3 regions of the Ruminococcus sp. AM31-15AC genome follow, and region 1 is predicted to be linked to each of the others. Evidence: predicted binding sites of a transcription regulator. Region 1 holds the regulator's gene; each other region holds the start of a gene.
The links. The regulator NrdR, encoded in region 1, represses ribonucleotide reductase genes. The targets are predictions, from matches to a motif close to CACNANATNTNGTG.
Positions count from the first base shown of each region.

Region 1 (4,294 bases):
CTGAATGACGGCACTGTTTATATGGACGAGTTTGTAAACTACCTTGTGAACACCCTTGGCGACTCACAGAACGGCGGCATCAGGGGCTATTCTCTCGACAATGAGCCGGGGCTGTGGAGCAGCACTCACTCACTCGTTCATCCCGAAAAAACCACCTGCGCTGAGATCGTTGAAAAGTCGGTAACTATGTCTAAGGCAGTAAAGGATATTGACCCGAATGCCGAGATATTCGGTCCTGCGCTTTTCGGCTACGGGGCGTTTACGAATTTCGCTGATGCGCCTGACTGGAAAGAGATAAAAAACGACAACCCCGAGTACAAATGGTTTATAGATTACTATCTTGACGAAATGAAGAAGGCAGAGGACGAGAACGGCAGGCGACTGCTCGATGTGCTCGATGTGCATTTTTACACCGAGGCAAAGGGCGCCTGCGGAAAGCGCTACTGCGAGCATTATGGCGATCCCGACTGTGTTTACAATAAGCTGAACTCGACCCGAAGCTTCTGGGACGATACCTACACCGAGGACAGCTGGATAACCGACGCAGGCGCAGAGTTCCTGCCGATACTTCCGGCACTTAAGGAGTCAATAGATACCTATTACCCCGGCACAAAGCTTGCCATCACTGAATATGATTTTCAGGGAGCTTACGATGTCTGCGGTGCTATAATGGAGGCGGACACCCTCGGCATTTTTGCGCAGAACGGGGTCTATGCTGCCAACCTGTTTACAATGGACGCACAGTATCAGCTTGCCGCGATCAATCTGTACACCAACTATGACGGCAGCGGAAGCGGCTTTGGCGATACGCTTGTGTCCTGTACCACGGACGATATCGAGACCTCGACCGCCTATGCTGCAATTAACGGAGATAACGAGGACGTCATCACCCTCGTAGTGACAAACAAGGCGTTTGACGACAAAACGACCGCAAATATCGAGCTTGGAAACGAGTACAAGTACGCTCACCTTTACGGGATAAACAGTATGTCAGCACAGTTATTTGATATGACCGATTCAAACCCGGCTGTGACACTGAACGGCAGCAGCCTGACTCTTGAAATGGAGCCAAGGACGGTATCGCTTCTGGTAATTGCCAAGGATAAGGAAGCTCTTGATACAAGAGAAGCTGTTTCCTCCGCTGCCGAAAAAGGAGAGGGAAAAAGCAGTCTCCCGCTTATCTTGGGGATAGTCGGAGGGGCAGCGGCTCTTGTGGCAGCTATAGTGTTTGCTGTATTCAGGATAAAGAAAACTCAACACTGATCGCAGGTTCTCGGAAACGCCCTGAAAGCGTTTTCGAGGGCTCTTTTGGGCGTTTTAGCGTAATTAAACGTCCGGTTCTACCGGGGACATAAAAAAGCTTCAGCGAACGCTTTAAAACAACCTCCGAATATGATAAAATAGTAGTAATTTGGCGACTGCATTACTAAATTAAAATACACGGAGGTTATAAACAAATGAAATTATGCACCTAACATATAAGGGCTGCCAGTGAATGTAATGCGGTTCTGAACCCTCGGAGTCTCTTGAGGGGCAAAGCCAGTAACAGTTCCTTTTTGGAGCAGAGCAAACCACCACTTTTTTGGTGGTAATGATTATAAAAAGTCACTTTAACTATGCGTGCTAATATCCTCTTTCTAAAATCATCTCCGTCATTTCCTTCTCGGCAACAGACTGCTGTATGAAAAATACAATAAGAAGAATAAGGACTCAGTAACCAAACGGTTATGGAGTCCTTTCTGCTTTCATAAGACAGATAATGTCTGTTAGAACTCTATTTTAAATATGAAATTTCCAGAGCTGAAAGCAAAGATAATTCTGATTTTGAAATATACGGCACAGCGATATTTTTCCAGTTATACTTAAAAATGAGGGCAGTCAGCACATCTGTCATCAGGTTCGGCTGTTTGGTGTCGATCACAGGCGTAAGATCATCACTATGCCGCCCATTGTCATTTTAACGGACAGGGCAATATATCGCCTATGCCTGATCATGCAGCTTGCAGATTCTTTTTGAATCTTTTGTAAACGAGTGCAAATTTCACCCGAGTTCTGTCCTATATAGGTGAAACGTGTATTCAGTTAGAGCAGGCTGGCTCTTTTGACCAAATTTCATTTTTTTACTTGCTGTTTTATATTGCTCGGAACAGATTCAACCAGATCTTTTACAATATGAATCTCTCCACGGAGTGTAGATTGCTTTGTTTTGACACTTTTTACAAAAATTGATTACATTTATTGTTGCTTTATTGATTGCATAAAAGCAAAACCCCTGATTCGAGATGAATCTAGGGGTTTTGCGACAGGCTGAGCGTCCCGAAAAATATCGGAACGCTCTTTTTTTATTTCTTTTTGTCAGAAAGCTCAGTGATTATCTGAATGAACGAATCAACGTCAGAGAAGTCTTTGTAAACGGAAGCGAAACGCACATATGCAACGTGGTCAAGCTTTTTCAGACCCATAAGCACCATATCGCCTATCTCGCTTGTAGTAGTTTCAGTCTGCATTTTGTTTGCAAAGGTGTTCTCTATATCGTCAACAAGGTTTTTCATATCATCAACACTGACAGGACGCTTTTTGATAGCGTTCTGAATGCCTTTTATAAGCTTCTGTCTGTCAAAAGGCTCAAACGAGCCGTCACGCTTGTATACCATAAGCTGTGGCTTTTCGACCACCTCGTAAGTAGTGAAACGCTTTCCACATTTCGGACACTCACGGCGGCGACGCTTTTTTCCCTCGCTTGGACGTGAATCTATTACTCTTGTATCTTCATAGTTGCAAAAAGGACATCTCATTATTAACACTCCTTAGTTAATAGAAAATGTTGTGTGTGATATTGCATATATTGTGCTTTTATTAATTAATTATACCATAGATTGTGGACGATTGCAAGAGGGTATATAAAAAAAGTTGCGGTAAAGGGATTCAGCAGTTTTGCGGCAGACAAACAATAGCATAATTGTAGGGGACGGCGCCTTCGACGTCCTCTACATGGGTAGTGCAATATTTATGCACGGATATGGCAGACTTAAAGGAAGTTTTAGTGTACAAAAAAACAGACAGCAGAAGCCGTCTGTTTGTGTTTGATATATTACTTGTTAAGATATTCGAGATTTTTTTGATAAGCTCGCATCTCTGCTTTACGCAATCAACAGAACGCAGTGGGTCTGACGGAGTGTTGAATGTGTAATCCATAAGCTTGTCGATCGTTGTTGCCGCAACGTGAAGTCTTGTGTCTGATGAAGCGTAGTAAATATACACGTCACCGTTTTCACGAACGATCGCGCCGTTTGTGAATGCAACGTTTGATACGTCACCCACTCTTTCACTGCCGTGTGGTGCAATGAAAAGTCCTGACGGCGAAGCGATTAGCTTGGAAGGGTCTTTAAGGTCAGTTGCAAATACATAAATTACGTATCTAAGACCTGCGGCTGTGTTTCTTACACCATGTGCAATGTGTATCCAACCCTTTGGTGTCTTGATAGGCACTGCGCCTGCACCGTTCTTTACCTCTGTGATTGTGTGATACTGTCTTGGTGAGATAACAACTTCATCTGTGCAGATAACAGGGTTTGTGATGTCTTCGCAAAGACCGAAGCATACTCCTCCGCCTGAGCCGGTTTCGATAAAATCGTCCTGTGGACGTGTGTAGAATGCGTACTTTCCGTCAACGAACTCAGGGTGAAGCACAACGTTTCTCTGCTGTGGTGACTTGGATTTGAGATTAGGAAGTCTTTCCCATGTCTTAAGATCCTTTGTCCTTACGATTCCAGCCTGAGCTGTAGCGGCAGAAAGATCGTTTGAAGTCTTGTCCTTGCTCTCTGAGCAGAATACACCGTATATCCAGCCGTCCTCATGCTGAGTAAGTCTCATATCGTATACGTTTGTTTCCTCCGGTTCAGTGTCAGGAAGCTGAACAGGGAAGTCCCAGAAACGGAAGCCGTCAACAGGGCTGTCGCTTTCTGCTACTGCAAAAAATGACTTTCTGTCATTGCCCTCAACTCTTGCAACAAGGTAATACTTGCCGTTGAGATAAATAGCGCCTGAGTTCAGTACTGCGTTTATGCCCAATCTCTCCATGAAGTATGGATTTGTCTCAGGGTTCATGTCATATTTCCAGATAATAGGTGCGTGTGCGGCTGTCAGAACAGGGTAAACGTATCTGTCATAAATTCCGTTGTAGCTGTCTGATACAATGTTTTTTCTGTTGATGAGAGCCTCATATTTGGCTGTCACCCTTGCTTTGTTTCTTTCAAAATCTGTCATATCAAGCAATTTCCTTTCGGTAAAAAAT
Region 1 is NZ_QTYG01000014.1:5,560-9,853, forward strand. It holds gene DW793_RS05865 (glycoside hydrolase family 44 protein) at 1-1,263, shown strand, start outside; gene nrdR (transcriptional regulator NrdR) at 2,343-2,795, opposite strand; gene DW793_RS05875 (glycoside hydrolase family 130 protein) at 2,926-4,266, opposite strand.

Region 2 (4,294 bases), on a different contig from region 1:
TCAAGGCTTCGCTGCGACAGAATAAATGGTCCGTCAACAAGATAATCAAGCTGACATAGAAGCTCCATATAGCCGTTTTCAGCGTTAGCGTTTGCAATAAGATATTCATAAGTATAGCCTGTGAATGAAATAACATTCAGCGGAAAGCCATTGAACGCTTTTATCTTTACTGCAAGCTCTGCTAACGGTTTGCACTGACAGAAAGGCTCACCGCCACTGAACGTCACACCGTCAAGAAGCGGGTCTTTTATTATCTCATTGTAAAGCTGGTCTGTGTCAACGACAATGCCACCGTTAAAATCATGTGTCTGCGGATTGTGACAACCCTCACAGCCGTGTGGACAGCCCTGCGTAAAAATAGTGAACCTAAAACCCGGTCCGTCTACGATAGATTCACCGACAGTGCCTGCTATCCTAAGCTCCATGGCTAATTGTCACCCTCACAGCAGGCTTTTGCACGAGGTATCCTCTCATGTATCACCTTGCTGTGTTCAGCCTCAGAACGTCCACACTTCGGGCATTTGTCACCTATTATTCCAGTATATCCGCAAACAGGATCACGGTCAACAGGGTGGTTTATTGAGCCATAGCCTATGCCAACTTCTTTCATATATCTTACGACTTTCTCGAATGCAGAAAGATTGTTCAGCGGATCGCCGTCAAGCTCGATATAGCTTATATGGCCTGCATTTGTAAGAGCATGGTAAGGAGCTTCTATTTTAAGTTTCTCAAACGCTGTTATCGGATAGTAAACAGGTACATGGAAAGAATTAGTATAATATTCTCTGTCCGTAACTCCTGCTATCTCGCCATAACGTTCTCTATCCATTTTAACAAATCTGCCAGAAAGTCCCTCAGCAGGCGTTGCAAGCAACGAGAAGTTAAGACCAGTACGCTTTGTTTCCTCGTCCATTCTTGCTCTCATACGTGAGATTATCTCCAAGCCAAGCTCTCTTGCTTCTTCACTTTCACCATGGTGCTTGCCAGTAAGCACTTTAAGACACTCAGCAAGACCGATAAAGCCCACGGAAAGCGTGCCATGCTTTAGAACTTCTTCAAGCGTATCGTCAGCCGTAAGCTTCTCTGAATCGAGCCATATGCCCTGACCCATGAGGAACGGATAGTTTCTCACACGCTTTGAACACTGTATCTTAAATCTGTGCATAAGCTGGTCGATACAAAGATCCATAAGCTCATCAAGGCTGTCAAAGAAAGCACCGATATTACGCTGTGCTTTTATGCCAAGTCTAGGGAGATTAATGGTAGTAAAAGAGAGATTTCCCCTGCCTGTCACTATCTCACGAGTAGGGTCATATGCGTTACCGATAACTCTTGTGCGGCAACCCATGTAAGCTATCTCAGTGTCAGGATTGCCCTCCTTGTAATACTGTAGATTGAAAGGAGCGTCGATAAATGAAAAATTCGGGAAAAGACGCTTCGCTGATACACGGCAGGCAAGCTTGAAAAGGTCATAGTTCGGGTCATCAGGGTTAAAGTTCACGCCCTCTTTTATCTTGAAAATATGTATAGGAAAAATAGGCGTTTCACCATTGCCAAGTCCTGCTTCCTCTGCAAGAAGAATATTCTTTATAACAAGTCTGCCCTCGATAGAAGTATCAGTACCATAATTTATGGAGCTGAAAGGCGTTTGAGCGCCTGCACGGGAGTTCATGGTATTCAGATTATGGATAAGCGCTTCCATTGCCTGATATGTGGCTCTGTCAGTTTCTTTCAAAGAGTTTTTATATGCAAAACTCTGTATCTTCTTAACTATAGGTGCGTCAACAAAATTCACAAGAAACTGTGCTTCAGCCTCTTGATAGCCGTTATCATTGGCGAGAGTGATCTTTAAACCCTGCTCATCAAGCATTTCAGTTATTTTCTTTGCAATGCTCTGAGCATCAGAAACTTCACCAAGCAAAGCAAGCCCCCTGCCGATATTGTCACGATAGCGGTGTCTGAACGTCTTTCTTACGCCCTCAGCCATATCATAATCGAATTTAGGAAGAGATTGACCACCGTGTTGGTCGTTCTGATTTGATTGGATAGCAATACAAGCAAGCGCCGCATAGCTTTGTATATCATTTGGTGTACGCAAAAAACCATGACCTGTAGAAAATCCCTTATCAAAAAGCTTTGTAAGGTCTATCTGAGTACAAGTGGTGGTCAGTGTATAAAAATCAAGGTCATGAATGTGGATATCGCCCTCCTGATGAGCCTTTGAATGCTCTGGAGCAAGAACATACATCTCATTGAACTCCTTAGCACCCACAGAGCCGTATTTAAGCATTGTACCCATTGCGGTATCGCCGTCTATATTAGCATTTTCACGCTTCAAATCGTTATCTTTCGCTGATTGGAAAGTAAGATCCTCATAAACTTTCATAAGACGGGTATTCATTTCTCTTGCACGAGTCCTGTTTGAGCGGTAGAGTATATAACTTTTTGCAGTATCAGCCATGCCCTCCTCGATAAGTACACGCTCAACGCAATCCTGAATCTCTTCAACAGTAGGCATATCAAGGTGTTTTTCCATAAGCTTATCAACAACTTTACCCGAAAGCTCCAAAGCTTCCTCATAGTTATCCTTGCCCACAGACTGAGCCGCCTTGTATATAGCGCCAGCTATTTTCTCAATATTGAAAGTTACAGTACGTCCGTCACGCTTTTTTATCTTGATTATCACAATACCGCCTCCGATTTTCCCAATTTATCCTTATATTTTTTATATTCTCACAACTCGCACCGCAAATCACAACATATTGTATAAAAAGCAGTGCTTAATACAAGTATATAGTATAAATGACGCAAAGTCAAGGCGTTATACAACAAAATGTGACTTTGTTATTTGTATTAAATGCACAAAGCCACATTTCGTCAGATATTGATTTTAGGTGTCAAGTAGAATGCTTTTAGTTGTAATGCAGTCGAACTTTACAATGCATAATACAATATAGTTTGGTTATTGATACTGTAAAGTGAGCTAACTTGTCGTCTTATACATTTTTAAGTGCTGCTTCATGCCTCCGAAATGTCGTAAATAAGCGAATTTGGCAAGCACGTAAAGCACTTTAACTTGTCGAGTTTTTAAATTTTATGTTATGCTGCTGAACTGCTCTCGGCACTCTCGTAAGTGTAATCATGTGTGACTACAGAGCTGCCTGTTTCATTTTCAAGTACCTCTTCGAGAGTAGTATTCATCATGTAGGCGCAGAAAGATATCAGCATTACAAAAAAACTCACTATCAACACAATATCCAATCTATAACCATTTTTCTTCTTTTTGTTATCGTTCATAAGATCTTCTCCAAAATATGATTTTAATACCATTATACTATATCCCTCTGCCTTTTTCAAGCCAAAATGACAAAATCGCAGATATTTTTATACCATACACACTGCCATGTGATAAATGCACAAAAGACAATTTCTTTTATTGTTTAATTTTTGTTTTTACCCCTTGCAAAAAAGCCGCATATAGTGTATAATAAGTATTATATTGCTTGACGTTCACTAGGCGACAAGCGGCCGTATTAACTAAGATACAGGCAATTTGATTTAACAGAAATGAGGCTTTTATATGTGCGGTTTTGTTGGATTTACAAATAAAATCAATGACGCTTCCATAGTTCTTGGAAAAATGATGGATAGAATAAAACATAGAGGTCCTGACTCTGACGGAAAATATGTTGACGAGCAGATCGCAATGGGTTTCCGCCGACTTTCGATCATCGACCTTTCAGATCAAGGTAGCCAGCCTATCTTCAATGAAGATAAGTCGTTGGTACTTACATTCAACGGTGAGATATACAACTACAAGGATCTCCGTGAAGAGCTTGTAGCGTCTGGTCACAAGTTCTATACACAGACCGACTCAGAGGTGCTTATCCACGGCTATGAGCAGTGGGGCGAGGATATGCTCGACAAGCTGAGAGGTATGTTTGCATTCGTTATCTTCAATAAGAACACAAACGAGGTTTTCGGTGCAAGAGATTTCTTCGGTATCAAGCCTCTTTACTACGCAAAAATGGGCGAAACTCTTATGTGGGGTTCTGAGATAAAGAGTTTTCTTGACCACCCTCATTTTAAGAAGGAGCTTAACACAGACGTTCTTGAAACTTATCTAACATTCCAATATTCTCCTACAACAGAAACTTTCTTCAAAAATGTTTACAAGCTCCCTGCCGCTCACTGCTTTACATACAAGAACGGCGAGATGAACGTAAGAAGATATTGGGAAGTTAAATTCCACGCTGACAATGGCCCTGCTCTTGAAGATTGGGTGAATAGGATA
Region 2 is NZ_QTYG01000074.1:3,372-7,665, reverse strand. It holds gene nrdG (anaerobic ribonucleoside-triphosphate reductase activating protein) at 1-425, opposite strand, end outside; gene DW793_RS13265 (anaerobic ribonucleoside triphosphate reductase) at 428-2,686, opposite strand; gene DW793_RS13260 (hypothetical protein) at 3,100-3,297, opposite strand; partial or broken gene asnB (asparagine synthase (glutamine-hydrolyzing)) at 3,581-4,294, shown strand, end outside.
Region 2: the regulator NrdR is predicted to act here: its motif matches at 2,754-2,767, upstream of DW793_RS13265 (anaerobic ribonucleoside triphosphate reductase).

Region 3 (4,294 bases), on a different contig from region 1:
CAATATTCTGACACTATACAGGCACAAAATAGCCGTCGATATGCTCTTTGTCAAGCCCCTCGCCAATGACGATAAACACCGCCTGACCTCGCTCTATAGGCTTAACAGTGATGTTCTTGTGGGTGGCGTTAAGCTCAAGCCACTCGCCCTCAGCGTTTTGCATAAAGCCTTTTACACGGAATATCCTTCCGCACTTGCTGTCGCTCATAAGCCTGCTTACAGCATCTTCCACAGCATTGTCAGGAAGCTTCATATTCATAAAATACAAAGAGGTATAAGCTTTATCTTGGTCGAACCACAGCTTTTCGTGGGAATCAGGCTCATAGCCACTGTTGGCTATCCTTTCCATATCCTCGTCTGTAAGCTCCGACCAATCTTTCATTATTATCTCAGGCTTAGTCATTCTGTGGCAATGGAACTTTTTCTGCACGGCTTCAAGGTGTTTTAGAGTATCCTCAAGCTCCTGTTTTGTGGCTTCCTGACATCTGCTCATGAGAACTATGCCTGCTTCCGAAAGCTGAGAAGCAAGAAGATAATCAGAAGCTTCCGACAAGTTGGTATCAAGGCAGGCATCTGCAATAGTTATAACGCTTCCTATCTCGTACCAATTATCAAGAGGTTCTTCTCTGAGCACGTCAAAGAACTCGTCAGCCTCATAGATACCTGACGGCTCCACAATGACCCTGTCAAGACCACGCATACCCATAGCGATAAGCTTAGTCTTAAAACGCCGTCTGTGGCAATCCTTATCAGCCGCCGAGACCATTTCAAGGTCGCAATTCTCGTCCAAAAGCTCCTGCAAAAGAAGCATATCCACATTCACTGCACCGAAATCATTCTCCAACACGCCAATTTTACAGCCCTTATCCAAAAGATAACGGGCATATTTTTTATAAAAGTGGTCTTCCCTGCTCCGAGAAACCCCGTCACAAGGTCTACCTTGGTTTTCTTTTTCTCTGTGTTCATAGTTAATGCCTCCTAATGGTCATATTATACCACATTGACAGTGCTTTGGCAATGACAGAAATAAAAAAACACGCCTTACAAATTGTAAGACGTGCTATGCCAGTCACTACAAGTGACCTGGTGCGCCAGAAGGGACTCGAACCCCCGACCTACTGGTTCGTAGCCAGTCACTCTATCCAGCTGAGCTACTGGCGCATTCAACTCTAATATTATATCATATGCATGCACCCTTGTCAACAAGTTAATTGAATTTTACCACTTATTTTACAAAACATTCACATCGTTCCTTGCCACGTCACACCTTTATCCATCCTTTAAATGCCATTGTTTTTCACACTTTTTGTCAATCAAGTGTTTGTAACCATTTGTAATACTTTTTCAGCAAACTGCTCTGTTTTTAACCGGAATTTTTGTAGATTATTTATCATTCTATGCCCTTGACTTATATTCTGATTGTGGTATAATAGTAAATGTTCAATATTATGTTGTGATAAAAGCAGACAACCACAATATATAGTGGTTGAGCAGGATAGAATGAAAGGAAGAGTATAGGTGAAGATAATAAAAAGAAGCGGCGCTGAGAATACGTTCGATAAGGAAAAGATAGAAAATGCCGTTGCGAAAGCTAATATCACTGTGGAGGAAAAGGATAGGCTCTCTGAGGGAGAAATAGGAGAGATAGCACAGAATATAGAGGACAAATGCTCTGAAATGAATAGGGCTATGGACGTTGAAACTATTCAGGACTGGGTGGAAGCCGATATCATGCGCCACGGTAAGTATACAGTGGCAAAGCATTATATCACCTACCGCTATGAGCGTTCTATCGTCAGACAGGCTAATACTACTGATAAGCAGATACTTTCTCTTCTTAACTTTGAGAACGAGGAAGTCAAGCAGGAAAATTCCAATAAGAACCCTACTGTCAATTCAGTTCAGAGGGATTATATGGCAGGCGAGGTCAGCAAGGATATCACAAGAAGATTTTTGCTCCCAGACGATATAGTTGAAGCTCACGAAAAAGGTCTGATACATTTCCACGACGCCGATTATTTCGCTCAGCATATGCACAACTGCTGTCTTGTAAATCTTGAGGATATGCTCCAGAACGGCACTGTCATAAGCGAGGTCATGATAGAAAAGCCACACAGCTTCTCTACAGCCTGCAATATCGCTACACAATCTATCGCTCAGATAGCTTCTTCACAGTATGGCGGACAGAGTATCACACTTTCCCACCTTGCTCCGTTCGTTCAGATATCCCGTGATAAATACCGCCGTGAGGTAAAAAAAGAGTTCGCAGAGCTTAATATCCCTGCCGACGAGGATACTATAAATAAGGTAGCCGAAATGAGAGTAAAGGCTGAGATAGTTCAGGGCGTTCAGATGATACAGTATCAGGTCATCACTCTTATGACAACAAATGGTCAAGCACCTTTCGTTACTGTTTTCATGTACCTTGACGAGGTGCCGGAGGGGCAGACAAGAGATGACCTTGCGGCTATCATAGAGGAAATGCTCAGACAGCGTATCCAAGGCGTAAAGAACGAAAAGGGCGTATATATAACACCTGCGTTTCCTAAGCTAATATATGTCCTTGAAGAGGACAACATTAGAGAAGGCTCAAAATATTGGGAGCTTACAAAGCTTGCTGCAAAGTGTACCGCAAAGAGAATGGTGCCTGACTATATAAGCGAAAAGAAAATGAAGGAGCTTAAGGTAGACAAGAATGGCAATGGTCAGTGCTACCCTTGCATGGGCTGCAGAAGCTTCCTTACAACATATCTTGACGAAAACGGCAAGCCTAAATATTACGGCAGATTCAATCAGGGTGTTGTTACAATAAACCTTGTGGACGTTGCCTGCTCGTCATATAAGGATATGGATAAGTTCTGGAAGATATTTGATGAAAGACTTGAACTTTGCAGACGTGCGCTTATGCTCCGTCACGAAAGACTTAAAGGCACTCCGTCAGATGTTGCGCCTATCCTTTGGCAGAACGGTGCATTGGCAAGGCTTAAAAAGGGCGAAACAATCGACAAGCTCCTGTTCGGCGGATATTCCACCATATCACTTGGTTATGCAGGTCTTTGCGAATGCGTAAGATACATGACAGGCAAGTCGCACACAGACCCTTCAGCAACGCCTTTTGCACTTGAAGTTATGCAGCACCTTAATGACGCCTGCGCAAAGTGGAGAGCAGAAACAAACATAGATTTCAGCCTTTACGGCACTCCATTGGAGTCCACAACATACAAATTTGCAAGATGTTTGCAGAAGCGTTTCGGTGTTATCGAGGGTGTAACAGACAGAAACTACATCACAAACAGCTATCATATCCATGTTACCGAGAACATCGACGCATTTGACAAGCTCACCTTTGAGTCACAGTTCCAGGCTCTCTCACCAGGAGGAGCTATCAGCTATGTGGAAGTGCCGAATATGCAGAACAACATAGAGGCTGTTCTTGCAGTTATGCAGCATATTTACGACAACATCATGTATGCAGAGCTTAACACAAAGAGCGACTACTGTCAGAAGTGCGGTTTTGACGGTGAGATAAAGATAGTAGAAGATGACGGCAAGCTTGTATGGGAGTGTCCGAACTGCGGCAACAGAGATCAGAACACTCTGAACGTTGCAAGGCGCACCTGCGGTTACATCGGCACGCAGTTCTGGAATCAGGGCAGGACTCAAGAGATAAAGGAAAGAGTTTTGCATTTGTGATTTCTTTGAAAACATAATTAAAACCCAAAAATTTTTTCAGCCAAAATCGCAAAATTTTGAACATTATAGCCGTTAAAACTCAAAAGTTCAAAAATCAAAACTCGTCAAAAAAATGAACATTATAGCAAGGAAAACTCAAAAACTCAAAACTGCAAAATCCGAAAATAATGAACATTATTATTGACATAAAACAGCAAACAGCATATAACTATCGGGGCAATACAAAATCGTATTGCCCTGCGTTGTATGTATGAAAGGAGCGGAAAATGAATTATTGTGAGATAAAGAAAACCGATATCGCCAATGGCTCAGGAGTGAGGGTCACGCTGTTCGTATCAGGTTGCAGACACCACTGCAAGGGCTGTTTTCAGCCTGACACTTGGAACTTTGACTACGGCAAGCCTTTCACCGATACCACCGCAGACGAGATAATTAACGCCCTCTCAAAGGGCTATATAAAAGGACTTACGCTCCTTGGTGGCGAACCTATGGAGCCTGAGAACCAGCCTGAGCTGACAAAACTCCTCCACCGTGTGAAAACTGAGCTTCCCGACAAGGACGTGTGGTGCTACACAGGCTGTACCCTTGAAACTGACCTGCT
Region 3 is NZ_QTYG01000064.1:3,477-7,770, reverse strand. It holds gene DW793_RS12765 (GTP-binding protein) at 14-847, opposite strand; gene DW793_RS16020 (hypothetical protein) at 820-966, opposite strand; tRNA gene DW793_RS12760 (tRNA-Arg) at 1,085-1,161, opposite strand; gene nrdD (anaerobic ribonucleoside-triphosphate reductase) at 1,519-3,693, shown strand; gene nrdG (anaerobic ribonucleoside-triphosphate reductase activating protein) at 3,960-4,294, shown strand, end outside.
Region 3: the regulator NrdR is predicted to act here: its motif matches at 1,472-1,485, upstream of nrdD (anaerobic ribonucleoside-triphosphate reductase).